3 regions of the Fusicatenibacter saccharivorans genome follow, and region 1 is predicted to be linked to each of the others. Evidence: predicted binding sites of a transcription regulator. Region 1 holds the regulator's gene; each other region holds the start of a gene.
What was found. Region 1 encodes HrcA, which represses chaperone genes, less so after heat shock. Its sites were predicted from a motif close to TGTTAGCACTCNNNNNNNNNGAGTGCTAACA; they were not measured.

Region 1 (4,284 bases):
GTCAGGTTCATATCAAGATGTTTCGGGCCATCTGCGGTTGCAGTGATGAACGGCAGGTTGATGTTGGTTGTAGTTGCGCTGGAAAGCTCTTTCTTTGCTTTCTCTGCTGCTTCTCTGATTCTCTGCAGAGCCATCTTGTCGTTGGAAAGATCTACACCTTCCTGTTTTTTGAACTCAGCGAGGATATAATCTGTTACTTTCTGGTCGAAGTCATCGCCGCCCAGACGGTTGTTTCCTGCTGTGGAAAGAACTTCGATAACACCGTCACCGATCTCGATGATGGAAACATCGAAAGTACCGCCGCCAAGGTCGTATACCATGATCTTCTGCTCTTTCTCGTTATCCAGTCCGTATGCCAGAGCTGCTGCGGTAGGCTCGTTGATGATACGTTTTACATCAAGACCTGCGATTTTACCGGCATCTTTGGTAGCCTGACGCTGTGCGTCGTTGAAGTAAGCCGGAACGGTGATAACTGCTTCTGTTACTTTCTCACCAAGGTAGTTCTCTGCATCACCTTTCAGTTTCTGAAGGATCATAGCGGAGATCTCCTGCGGAGAGTATTTCTTTCCTTCGATGTCTACTTTATAATCAGTACCCATCTCACGTTTGATGGAACGGATGGTTCTGTCTGCGTTTGTTACAGCCTGACGTTTTGCCGGCTCGCCGACCAGACGGTCACCTGTTTTTGTGAATGCTACGATAGATGGAGTTGTTCTTTCACCCTCTGCGTTTGCGATAACGGTTGGTTTTCCACCTTCCATAACGGCTACACAGCTGTTTGTTGTTCCTAAGTCAATACCAATAATTTTGCCCATTGTTGTTTCCTCCTCAATGAATTATGCTAAAAAATGGTTTAATTTCTATTTATTTATCTTCAAGGCTTAGTTAGCCACCTTGACCATACTGTGACGGACTACGGAACCTTTGTACATGTAGCCCTTCAGGAACTCTTCTACGACGATGTTCTCGCCGGCTTCCTCATCCTCCACATGCATCACTGCGTTGTGCAGGTTCGGATCGAATTCCTTTCCAACGGCCTCGATCACGGTTACACCGAGTTCATCGAGTGCTGTGGTAAACTGTTTGTATACTTTATTCATGCCGTCTGCGAACGGATCTTCCTCCGGGTTTTCCACCGTTGCAAGTCCGCGCTCGAAGCTGTCAACAACCGGAAGAATCTTCTCGATGATGTCTTTTGCTCCAATGGCATACATATTTGCTTTTTCTTTTTCGGTGCGTTTGCGGAAGTTATCGAACTCTGCCATCTGACGGGTCAGGCGGTCAGTCAGCTCTTCGATTTTCTCATCTTTTTTATCTTTTTTCTTTTTGAAGAACTTTCGTTCTTTGCCATCCTCAGCAGTTTCTTCTGCAGCTTCCGCTTCTTTTGCCTCTGCTGCTTTCTTTGCTTCTTCCTGCTCCGCAGCCGGTTCGGTTTCCGGCAGATCGGTCTCTGCTCCGGTTTCTTTTTCCATCTCGCGTGTAGGTTCTTCCATGGTTTCCTCTTTCTTTCTATTTTCTTCGCTCACTGATCATTCCACCTTTCTACTCACCTGTGTCCGGCTTTTTGAAGACGGCGTCCAGTTGAACTTTTAATGTTTTCAGGTTATCTACCACATTTTCGTAATCCATCCGCTTTGGTCCCACGATACCGATTGTTCCGCGCATACCGTTTCCCATATCGTATGTGGTGGTGACCACGCTGCAGTCCCGTAAGGGTTCCATCGAAGATTCATTTCCGATGTATACCTGAATACCGGTATTTTCCTCTCCGTCCTGCTCCTCGGCAGCTCCTTTGATCATATCGACCAGTTTCTGCCGTTCCTCGAATGTGGAGATCAGCTGGCTGGCTTTGCTGCTGTCGGAAAGCTCAGGGTACTTGAAAATGTTGGTTGCGCCGCTGGTGTACACCGGCACATCTTCTTCGCTGACTGCGATGGCTTCCGCTACGGTATCGACCACTTTGCTGATGATGCCGGAGTGGATGCCTGCCTGCTCTTTCATCTTCTTAATCATGCCAAGATTGATTTCTTCAATGGTCAGGCCATTGAGCTGTGTGTTCAGAAGCAGGTTCAGCTTTAATATCTGTTCATCGTTGATGGTCTCGTCGAGGTCGATCATCTGGTTTTTCACCAGGTTGCCTTCTACGACGATGACGGCCAGGAGCTGCTCTTCATTGACTTTTGAGAGCTGGATGAATTTCACTTTATTTCTGTGATATTCCGGTCCTGTAATCAACGTTGCATAGTTGGTAGATGAAGCGAGGACTTTGACAACCTGCTGCAGAACTTTTTCCATTCGGTCTGTTTTTTCAATGACCATGTTTTTGATGTCTGCAACTTCCTGTTCTTTTTCCCGCATCAGCTCATCTACATAGAGGCGGTAGCCTTTATCGGAAGGAATGCGTCCTGCGGAAGTGTGGGGCTGTAAGATGTAACCCATCTCTTCCAGATCGGACATTTCATTCCGGATTGTGGCGGAGCTTAAATTCAAATCCGTGTATTTGGAAATCGTTCTTGAGCCGACCGGTTCACCCGTTTCCAGATACGTCTGGATGATCGCTTTTAATATTTTTCTTTTTCTTTCATCCAATTCTGTATCCACTAAGATAAGCTCCTTCCTGTTGTATAGTCCTGTTAGCACTCGTTTCAGTGGAGTGCTAACATCTATGCTCTTAAGATAGCACTCTGCCTTTTGTTTGTCAACACCTTTTCCCGGTTTTTCTATGAAGAAATTGTGAAAAAAGTATAAACCGTTTTCTTTCTGAAAAGGAATCTGACTTTTCTTTTTTATTGCATTCTACTGTTTCAAAGGCGCTATAGCCGTATGGTAGGATTCTGCCATTTCGATACGACCATTTAGTAGCATTTTCTCAGAGGTGATGAATCATGAAATATCAGAGACTGGAGGATCTGCGCACGGACCACGATCTGACGATCCGCCAGGTTGCCGACTATCTCGGCTGCAACCGCGATGTGTATACCCGATATGAAAAAGGCGTCCGGCAGCTGCCGATCTCCATTGCCATCCGTCTGGCGGAGCTGTATCAGGTCAGTCTGGATTATCTGGTCGGCATCAGCGATGAGAAGCGGCCGTATGGATCCTGACTTTTCAGTGTCTCCGCCGCAGCAAAAGCAGGAGGACAGTTTTTCTTTTCCCTGTTCTCCTTGTTTTGCTTTTTCGTTTACAGATTCTGCAGATATTCCATCATCCGCGTTTCGCTGAGTTTCCATCCGTCCGGCTCCCCGCAGAGATACAGCGTAAAATGCCCGCACGGGACTCCGTTTTCCAGGTGGATGCCGGTATACAGTTCTACAATGAGGAGTTCTTCTGCTTTTTCTTCATATATATTAGTGATCTGATAGATACGCTCTCCCTTTTCGTCCACCGGCCATTCTTTCTTCAGCACATCCCTCAGACGGCTCTCCTGCCCCTGCGCTTCGCATTCTTCCTCCCGGCTGATCATTTTTTCAAACGCTTCCGGCGTCTCCATCCGTTCCACTATATTCTGGACAAAATCTTCTATTTCTATTCTTTCTGCTTTTCCCATTCGTTCCCCCATTTCTGCCGTACATATTTTTCTGTTTTCTGCACAGGCTGTCTTCACCCGCCGTTTCTCTCTCCCGCCCCATTCTCCAATTTGCGACCATATGATCTGATTTAACTTTGTCCATCCAACCGTTTGGTAGTATGGGTTTGAATCTGAAAGGATGGTACAACGTATGAAATACCAGAGAATTGAAGATATGCGGATCGATCAGGATCTCACCATCAAAGAGATTTCTGCCCTGCTCGAATGCAACCGCGACGTCTATTCCCGCTACGAAAAAGGAATCCGCGACATCCCGATCGACTATGTGATCCGGCTTGCACGGTTCTATGACTGCTCGGTCGACTATCTGCTGAGTGTTTCCAGTAAAAAGAGAAAATTCGGCGATTAATTTTTTTATTGTTGTCTTTTTTATTTTTGTGTTTTTCGTTTTGATACGACCGTTTGGTCGTATTTTATATTATAATGGTATTCTTATTTTGCGTCAATTCTGAACAAGAAGGAATCAAAATCGGACGCAAAAAAGCGTGCCGGAAAGTTTTCTGTCGCTTTTCCGGCACGCTTTTTTTCATGCTCTTTTCTTCTTTTTTATTTCTCATTTTTTATTCTTCCATGTCATCCAGGCTCTTCTTCAGTGTGATCATTTTGTCACGCAGCTCGGCGGCCATTTCGAAGTTGAGTTCGGCGGCAGCGGCTTTCATCTGTTTCTGTACCTGGCCGATCAGTTTTTCCAGTTC
Region 2 (4,284 bases), on a different contig from region 1:
GTTTCCAAAACAGAAGCATGCCAGGCGGAAGAAAAACAGCGCATCCAGAAATTTCTGCAGGAAATTAACCCGCAGGCAAAAATCATCACGGATTATGCATCCACGATGACACGGGAAGATTACCAGAGCCTGCTGCTGGGCGGCCGATATGAGAAAGAAGTACAGGATACGCAGAGCGGCGAAAAGATGCCGGAGACCTTCTCCTTCGAAAATATCCGAATGGAGGCACCGGAAACCCTGTGGTGTTTTCTGGAACAGATCATTCGCGGAGCGTTTGGAAATATCATCCGTGCAAAAGGACAGTTCGCAGCCGGAGACCAGTTTCTCCAATTTGATGTCGCCGATCACCGCTACAGCATCACCGGCACAGAACAGAAAAACGCCGGCCAGGCTGTGTTTATCGGAAACGATATGAACGAAGATGCGATCCGGCAGTATTTTAAGAAATGCGCCGGAAACCAGAAAATGAAATATGCTGCCCGTCATGTATCATAAAGTAAATAGGAAAAAGAGATTGCGGAGTCCTGCCAAAACAGGGTTTCGCAATTTTGGTTTTTACAGAAAGATTCAACTGAAAAACGAAGGATAGGCAAAAACGAAAAATTACGCTAAAATAAACATACAAGTATTTCAAATAAAACAAAAGAAAAATCAGGGGGATCTGATATGGAGGAACAGAAAAGAAGACGGGAAAGAAAATCAGCGGCATACTGGTTGAGCAAAAGCTCGATTTTATATCCGATCTGTATCTTGTATGTGATGTATGTGAAACAGGTTGAGGTATATATTACAGAATGTTCCGTCCATATTTCGTCGGGGACAATGCTTTTTGCCTATGCGCTGTGCCTGATTTTGTGGCTGGCCTCACCCATTCGAAGCTACTGCGCAGATGGAACTGCAAATGAAGTTTTATTCTATACATTTCCGCCGAGCATACTGATGCTGTTTTTATTTGCCCAATATTCACTGAAAATTGTGTTGTTTCTTGCAGTGCTGGATGGGATATTTCTTGTTACGGTTTTAAGAGATTTACATAGAAAAAAACGAAAATATTCTCCGAAAAAATTCTGGAGATTAAAAAGAAGTGACTTAAACGCATTTCTGTTTGTTTCAGTATGCGTGAGTATGGTACCGACTTGTATGATGATATATTGGAAGCTTGAGTCTCCGTCCGGAGTGGCAGAACTTTACGAACGAAAAAAGGACTATAATCTCGTCCAGAATCAGGAGAACATTTTTCAGGAAAATAAAGAATTTCTGCTGAGCTTAAAGGAGAGCGAATGGAGGCAAAAAACACTGGAAGAAAGAACAATTGCAGCGCAGAAGATGGTACGGCTTGAAACAGAACGACTTGGAATTCCCGAAATTCCGCTGTATGTGAAAGAGACAGGATCATCGAATTGCGTTGCATTATATAATAATGAAGAGAACGAAATATGGTATGCTCCAGAGCATTTAACATCTCAGACAGCAGAAGAATTTTTTACGGGAATTTGCGAAGAATGTTATCATGGAATGGAGTATTATCTGCTGGAGCGAATGGACTGGAATTCGGAAATGGCGAATACTGCTTATTTTGAAGAAATGAGGAAGTGGAAACTAAATGATAATCGCTACATATCTGGACGCGACGAGGGCGATTCGTTTGAAGCATATCAATCACAGCCGCTGGAAGCATCTGCCAAAAAGTATGCCAGTTCCGAAACAGAGGCACTGATTCATTTTATTGCTGTGTACGGCGATGAATAAAAATCTTTTAGGGGGGGGGAGGGAGAAAAGGAGCGTCGGGAAAAATAAAAAAAATTAGCACTCACCTATTGACAGTGCTAATAACTAGTGTTATAGTACGACTAGAACAAAGAAAGAAAAGAAAATTCACATCAACGCTCTTTTTGTTCGGAGCGAATGTTAGCACCCAAATAGATAAGGAGGAAGCCGATTATGAATATCAGTAAATTCACACAAAAATCGCTGCAGGCTGTACAGGACCTGGAAAAGACCGCATACGATTTCGGCAACCAGGAAATAGAGCAGGAGCATCTGTTGTATAATCTCCTGCATCAGGACGACAGCCTGATTCTGAAAATGATCGAAAAGATGGAAATCAACAAAGAACATTTTCTGAACCGTGTCGAGACGGCACTGAACGACCGCGTCAAAGTATCCGGCGGTCAGCCGTATATCGGTCAGTATCTGAATAAAGCACTGGTAAATGCTGAGGATGAGGCGAAAGCCATGGGAGACGAGTATGTTTCCGTAGAACACCTCTTCCTGGCAATGCTGAAAAACCCAAGCCCGTCCATGAAAAAACTGTTTCAGGAGTACGGCATCACAAGAGAACGTTTCCTGCAGGCATTAAGCACCGTGCGCGGAAACCAGAGAGTTACCACCGACAACCCGGAGGCAACATACGACACCCTGGAAAAATATGGCCAGGATATCGTAGAAAAAGCCAGAAACCAGAAAATGGACCCGGTTATCGGCCGTGATACCGAAATTCGGAACGTTGTCCGTATCCTGTCCCGTAAGACAAAAAACAATCCGGTTCTGATCGGTGAGCCTGGTGTTGGTAAAACCGCAGTCGTAGAAGGCCTGGCCCAGCGAATCGCCAACGGCGATGTACCGGAGAGCCTGAAAGATAAAACCATTTTCTCCCTCGATATGGGAGCCCTGGTAGCCGGAGCAAAATACCGCGGCGAATTTGAGGAGCGTCTGAAAGCCGTTCTGGAGGAAGTCAGAAAGAGCGACGGAAAAATCATTCTGTTCATCGATGAGCTGCACCTGATCGTCGGCGCCGGAAAGACCGACGGCGCGATGGATGCCGGAAACATGCTGAAACCTATGCTGGCACGAGGCGAACTGCACTGCATCGGTGCCACAACGCTGGATGAGTACCGCCAGTACATCGAAAAAGATGCCGCCCTGGAGCGCCGTTTCCAGCCGGTTCAGGTTGATGAGCCGACCGTAGAGGATACGATTTCCATCCTGCGTGGCTTAAAAGAGCGCTACGAAGTTTACCACGGCGTAAAAATCACCGACGGTGCCCTCGTTGCAGCCGCAACCCTTTCGAACCGTTACATCAGCGACCGTTTCCTGCCGGATAAAGCAATCGACCTGGTCGACGAGGCATGCGCTCTGATCAAGACAGAACTGGATTCCATGCCGGCCGAGCTGGATGAGCAGCGCCGTAAGATTCTGCAGATGCAGATCGAGGAAGCCGCACTGAAAAAAGAGACCGACAATCTGAGCCGCGAGCGTTTGGAAACACTGCAGAAAGAGCTGGCTGAGTTAAAGGATACCTTCAATTCTGCAAAGGCACAGTGGGAAAATGAAAAGAGTTCCGTTGAGAAACTGTCCAAACTGCGTGAGCAGATCGAGGACATGAACCGCCAGATCCAGAAAGCAAAGAATGATTACGATCTGAACCGCGCCGCTGAACTGCAGTACGGTGAACTCCCGAAATTACAGCAGATGCTGGAAGCAGAAGAGAAAAAAGTTAAAAATGAAGATCTCTCCCTGGTACACGAGAGTGTAACGGATGAAGAGATTGCCAGAATTGTCTCCCGCTGGACCGGAATCCCGGTTGCAAAACTGACCGAAGGCGAGAGAACTAAGATCCTCGGTCTGGAAGATGAACTTCACACGAGAGTTATCGGCCAGAATGAAGCAGTCACCAAGGTTTCGGATGCGATTATCCGTTCCAAAGCCGGAATCAAGGATCCGACAAAACCGATCGGTTCGTTCCTGTTCCTTGGACCTACCGGTGTCGGTAAAACAGAGCTTGCGAAAACGTTGGCAGAAAAGCTGTTTGATGATGAGAACAACATGGTTCGAATCGATATGAGTGAATACATGGAGAAATACTCCGTCTCCCGTCTGATCGGAGCGCCTCCGGGATATGTAGGCTACGAGGAGGGCGGCCAGCTGACCGAGGCAGTGCGCAGAAAACCATATTCTGTTGTTCTGTTCGATGAGATCGAGAAAGCGCATCCGGACGTCTTCAACGTTCTGCTGCAGGTACTCGATGACGGCCGTATCACCGACTCCCAGGGCCGTACCGTAGACTTTAAAAATACGATCCTGATCATGACCTCCAATATCGGATCCCAGTATCTGCTGGACGGCATTCAGGACGACGGCAGCATCTCCGAAGAGGCGAGAAACCTGGTCATGCAGGATCTGCGTGCACACTTCCGTCCGGAGTTCCTGAACCGTCTGGATGAAACAATTATGTTCAAACCATTGACAAAAGACAACATTGGTCATATCGTAGATCTGTTGCTG
Region 3 (4,284 bases), on a different contig from region 1:
CTTTGTTGTATTTCCCCCAACATCCTACAAATCAGTATAGCATAAAACGCCGGAAGCGTCCATATACGCCGCCCGGCGAAAGCATGAAAACTTTCTGAAATTTTTTGTAACGATTCAGGGCCATGCGAAATGGAAGAAAAACTTTCCACTAAAAAATCGGCCGGCAAAGACAGGACTTCGGAACCCATGTTCCGCTACGGTCTTTGCCAGCCGGTTTTCTTATTTTGTTTTACCAGACATTTTTATCCCGGAAATTACATCATTCCCATTCCGCCGTCTGCGCCTGCCGGCATAGCCGGAGCCGGCTCTTTGATGGTGGAAACTACGGACTCGGTGGTCAGAAGGGTTGCGGAAACGCTGGTAGCGTTCTGCAGTGCGCTTCTGGTAACCTTAACCGGATCAAGGATACCAGCCTGGATCATGTCTACATACTCTTCGTTGTATGCATCAAATCCAACACCTACTTTGGACTCTTTTACTTTGTTGATAACAACAGCGCCTTCCAGACCTGCGTTTGTTACGATGTGGAACAGAGGAGCCTCAAGTGCTTTCTGTACGATTCTTGCACCGATCTTCTCGTCGCCGTCCAAGCTGTCAATCAGCTCTGCAAGCTGTGTTGTTACATGGATGTATGCAGAACCGCCGCCTGCGATGATACCCTCTTCTACGGCTGCTCTCGTTGCATTTAAAGCATCCTCCATACGGAGTTTTTCTTCTTTCATCTCGGTCTCGGTTGCTGCACCTACACGGATAACAGCTACGCCGCCTGCCATTTTTGCCAGTCTCTCCTGCAGTTTCTCTTTATCGAACTCAGAAGTGGTCTCCTCGATCTGGGATCTGATCTGGCCGATTCTTGCTGCGATGGCATCTTTTGCGCCGGCACCGTCAACGATAACGGTGTTCTCTTTCTGAACTTTAACAGATTTTGCACGTCCGAGCATTTCCAGAGTAGCGTCTTTTAATTCCAGACCAACTTCCTCGGAGATCACCTGGCCGCCGGTCAGGATTGCGATATCCTCGAGCATTGCTTTTCTTCTGTCGCCGTATCCCGGTGCTTTGACAGCTACTACGTTGAAGGTTCCGCGCAGTTTGTTGATCACGAGTGTCTGGAGAGCCTCGCCCTCTACATCCTCAGCGATGATCAGCAGTCTTGCGCCGCTCTGTACGATCTGCTCCAGCAGCGGAAGAACTTCCTGAATGTTGGACAGTTTCTTATCGGTAATCAGGATATATGGATTGTCGAGAACGGCTTCCATTTTCTCCATATCGGTGCACATGTAAGCGGAGATATATCCACGGTCGAACTGCATACCTTCTACCAGCTCCAGCTCGTTCTGCATGGTCTTAGACTCCTCGATGGTGATAACGCCGTCTTTGGAAACTTTTTCCATAGCATCAGCTACCATCTGGCCTACTTCTTCGCTTCCGGAAGAAACAGCTGCAACTTTTGCAATCTGCTCTTTGCCTGCTACCGGCTGGCTCATCTCTGCAAGGATCTGAACAGCTTTATCGGTTGCTTTCTTCATTCCCTTACGAAGAACGATCGGGTTCGCACCTGCTGCCAGGTTTTTCATTCCTTCGTTTACCATAGCCTGTGCCAGAACGGTTGCGGTTGTGGTACCATCACCTGCTACGTCGTTGGTCTTTGCAGCAACTTCTTTGATGAGCTGTGCGCCCATGTTTTCAAAGCCGTCTGCCAGCTCGATCTCTTTTGCAATCGTAACACCATCGTTTGTGATGAGCGGAGCGCCGTACTGTTTGTCCAGAACAACGTTTCTTCCTTTCGGTCCAAGGGTTACACGTACGGTATCTGCAAGCTGGTTTACACCATTCTGAAGAGCGTTTCTTGCCTCTGCTCCATATTTAATCTCTTTTGCCATGATTGTCATGCCTCCTGATTTTTACTTGATTATTCTTTATTTTACAACTGCCAGAATGTCATCCTGTTTTACGATGATGTACTCTTCGTCTTCCAGTTTGACGTTGGTTCCTGCATATTTGGAATAGATTACCTGATCTCCGACTGCAACTTCCATTTTTACTTCTTTGCCGTCTTCTACTTTTCCAGGTCCTACTGCGATAACCTCAGCCTGCTGCGGTTTCTCCTGTGCCTGTCCCGGAAGTACGATACCGGATTTTGTGGTTTCCTCTGCTTTTAACTCTTTTAATACAACTCTGTCACCTAAAGGTACTAACTTCATTTATGTTTCCTCCTTCAAGATTTCATTCAGTTTTATTTATTAGCACTCAGTTCATTCGAGTGCTACTTGATGGTTCTTACTATAGTGTTTTCCACCTCATTTCGCAAATGCATGAATTTTGTAATTCTCTTTTTTTTTCTCGTGATAGCTCTTAATTTCTCTTATTTTCTCGTTTTTTCTTATTTTGGCAACTTTTTCATATTTTATACTCTCTTTAGAATCTAATTATAGTTTATTCCTAAAAACGGGAATGATACCATTTTTTTCCGCTCCCCGAATGCTTTTTTGCACAAAAAGAAACGGCGCCATTCTTAAACGGCTCCGATTCTTTTCTACATTCCACTTTTTTATTTTTTCGCCTCGTCCGGATGGGCATCGCCCTTTCCTTTCAGGTTCTTTCTTGCTTTGATCTCGTCGAGTTCATCAAAGATATAATCATTTAATACCTTGATATACGTTCCCTTCATACCGCTGGAACGGGACTCGATGACGCCTGCGCTCTCGAATTTGCGGAGGGCATTTACGATGACGGATCTTGTGATGCCGACGCGGTCTGCAATTTTGCTTGCAACCAGAATGCCCTCATCCCCGTTCAGTTCATCAAAGATATGGATGATGGCTTCCAGTTCGGAGAAGGACAACGTGTTGAATGCGGATTTAACCACCTGAACCTTGCGGTTTTCCTCCACATTTTCCTCGTTGACGGAACGCATCATTTCCAGTCCGACAACGGTTGTGCCGTACTCACTGACGATGATATCGTCGATATCGTACTGCGGGGTGCAGCGGTACATAAATACGGTACCAAGGCGTTCTCCGGCGATCTCGATCGGGCAGATAATTGCGGTGTAGCGCTCTACACCAGGCCGCTCAAAGCCGAGGGTCTGTAAATTGACGTTCTCTTTTGTGGAGAGTACGCCGAGGAGACGCTCGTTTAATGCGGCATCGACATAACCGCCCACCTTATCCTCGATCAGCTCCGTAATTTCTTCCACGCCCGGGCAAAGGCTGATGCCCAGCACTTTTCCTTTTTTACTGATCACCAGGATATTGGAACTTAACGTTTCCATCAGGACTTCACAGATATCGTTGAACACGACCTTCGTGGAGTGATTGTTATGAAGCAGTTTGTTGATTTTTCTGGTTTTATCCAGCAGTTGTACGCTCATGTTCTTCTCCTTTCTTTATTTTCTGCATTTTTTTGGCGTATCCGCCGAAAAAAATGCACACTGATGCCTTTTTCAGACAACCCTTAAAACTAAGCTCATTCTATCATGTAGTTTTCCGGAAATCAATATATTTTTCAGAAAACTATAAATTTTATAAAAATTCATGCTAAATTTTTTCGGATCTTCCTGTTTTTCCGCCTCGATAAGCAAAAAAAACGGCCTGCACCAGTTTTTCACCAGTACAGACCGCTTTGTCATTCTCAGTCTTCGTCTTTCTTTTCGCGTGCTTCTACATAGCCGCACTGCTCGTCCGCGCAGACCAGCTTATTGCCTTTTTCCAGCATATAGCCGCCGCACTGCGGGCATTTCTTGGCAGACGGTTTCTGCCAGGACATGAAATCGCATTCCGGATTGTTTTCGCATCCATAATATTTCCGTCCTTTTTTCGTCTTGCGCAGGATCACTTCTTTTCCGCACTTCGGACACGGAACACCGATCTTTTCCAGATACGGCTTCGTGTTCTTGCAGTCCGGGAATCCCGGGCAGGCGAGGAATTTTCCGTGCGGGCCGTATTTGACCACCATGTTGCGGCCGCAGTTCTCGCAGATGACATCCGTCACCTCATCCTCTACCTTAACTTCTTCGAGGTTCTTTTCTGCCTCTGTGACCGCCTCATAGAGATCCGGCCAGAAGTTCTCGACTACTGTCTTCCACGGAACACTTCCATCTCCAACCCTGTCGAGCAGAGCTTCCATCGTTGCCGTAAAGTTGACATCCACGATGCTCGGGAATGCCTCTTTCATCATGTTGTTGACCACCTCGCCGAGCTCTGTCATGTAAAGGTTCTTGTTCTCCTTTGCCACGTAACGGCGGTTGATGATCGTTGTGATGGTCGGCGCGTACGTACTTGGACG

Region 2: a site for HrcA is predicted at 1,802-1,832, ahead of clpB (ATP-dependent chaperone ClpB). Genes of this name have one in related genera too.
Region 3: a site for HrcA is predicted at 2,239-2,269, ahead of groES (co-chaperone GroES). Genes of this name have one in related genera too.

What each region holds. Positions count from the first base shown of each region.
Region 1 is NZ_JAQEGR010000009.1:2,715-6,998, reverse strand. Features, by position in the region: gene dnaK (molecular chaperone DnaK) at 1-815, opposite strand, end outside; gene grpE (nucleotide exchange factor GrpE) at 882-1,493, opposite strand; gene hrcA (heat-inducible transcriptional repressor HrcA) at 1,543-2,601, opposite strand; gene PGS38_RS09645 (helix-turn-helix domain-containing protein) at 2,886-3,104, shown strand; gene PGS38_RS09640 (hypothetical protein) at 3,182-3,547, opposite strand; gene PGS38_RS09635 (helix-turn-helix domain-containing protein) at 3,720-3,938, shown strand; gene uvrB (excinuclease ABC subunit UvrB) at 4,150-4,284, opposite strand, start outside.
Region 2 is NZ_JAQEGR010000003.1:233,214-237,497, forward strand. Features, by position in the region: gene PGS38_RS04505 (CobW family GTP-binding protein) at 1-495, shown strand, start outside; gene PGS38_RS04510 (hypothetical protein) at 667-1,749, shown strand; gene clpB (ATP-dependent chaperone ClpB) at 1,942-4,284, shown strand, end outside.
Region 3 is NZ_JAQEGR010000006.1:48,803-53,086, reverse strand. Features, by position in the region: gene groL (chaperonin GroEL) at 255-1,880, opposite strand; gene groES (co-chaperone GroES) at 1,917-2,201, opposite strand; gene codY (GTP-sensing pleiotropic transcriptional regulator CodY) at 2,549-3,370, opposite strand; gene topA (type I DNA topoisomerase) at 3,631-4,284, opposite strand, start outside.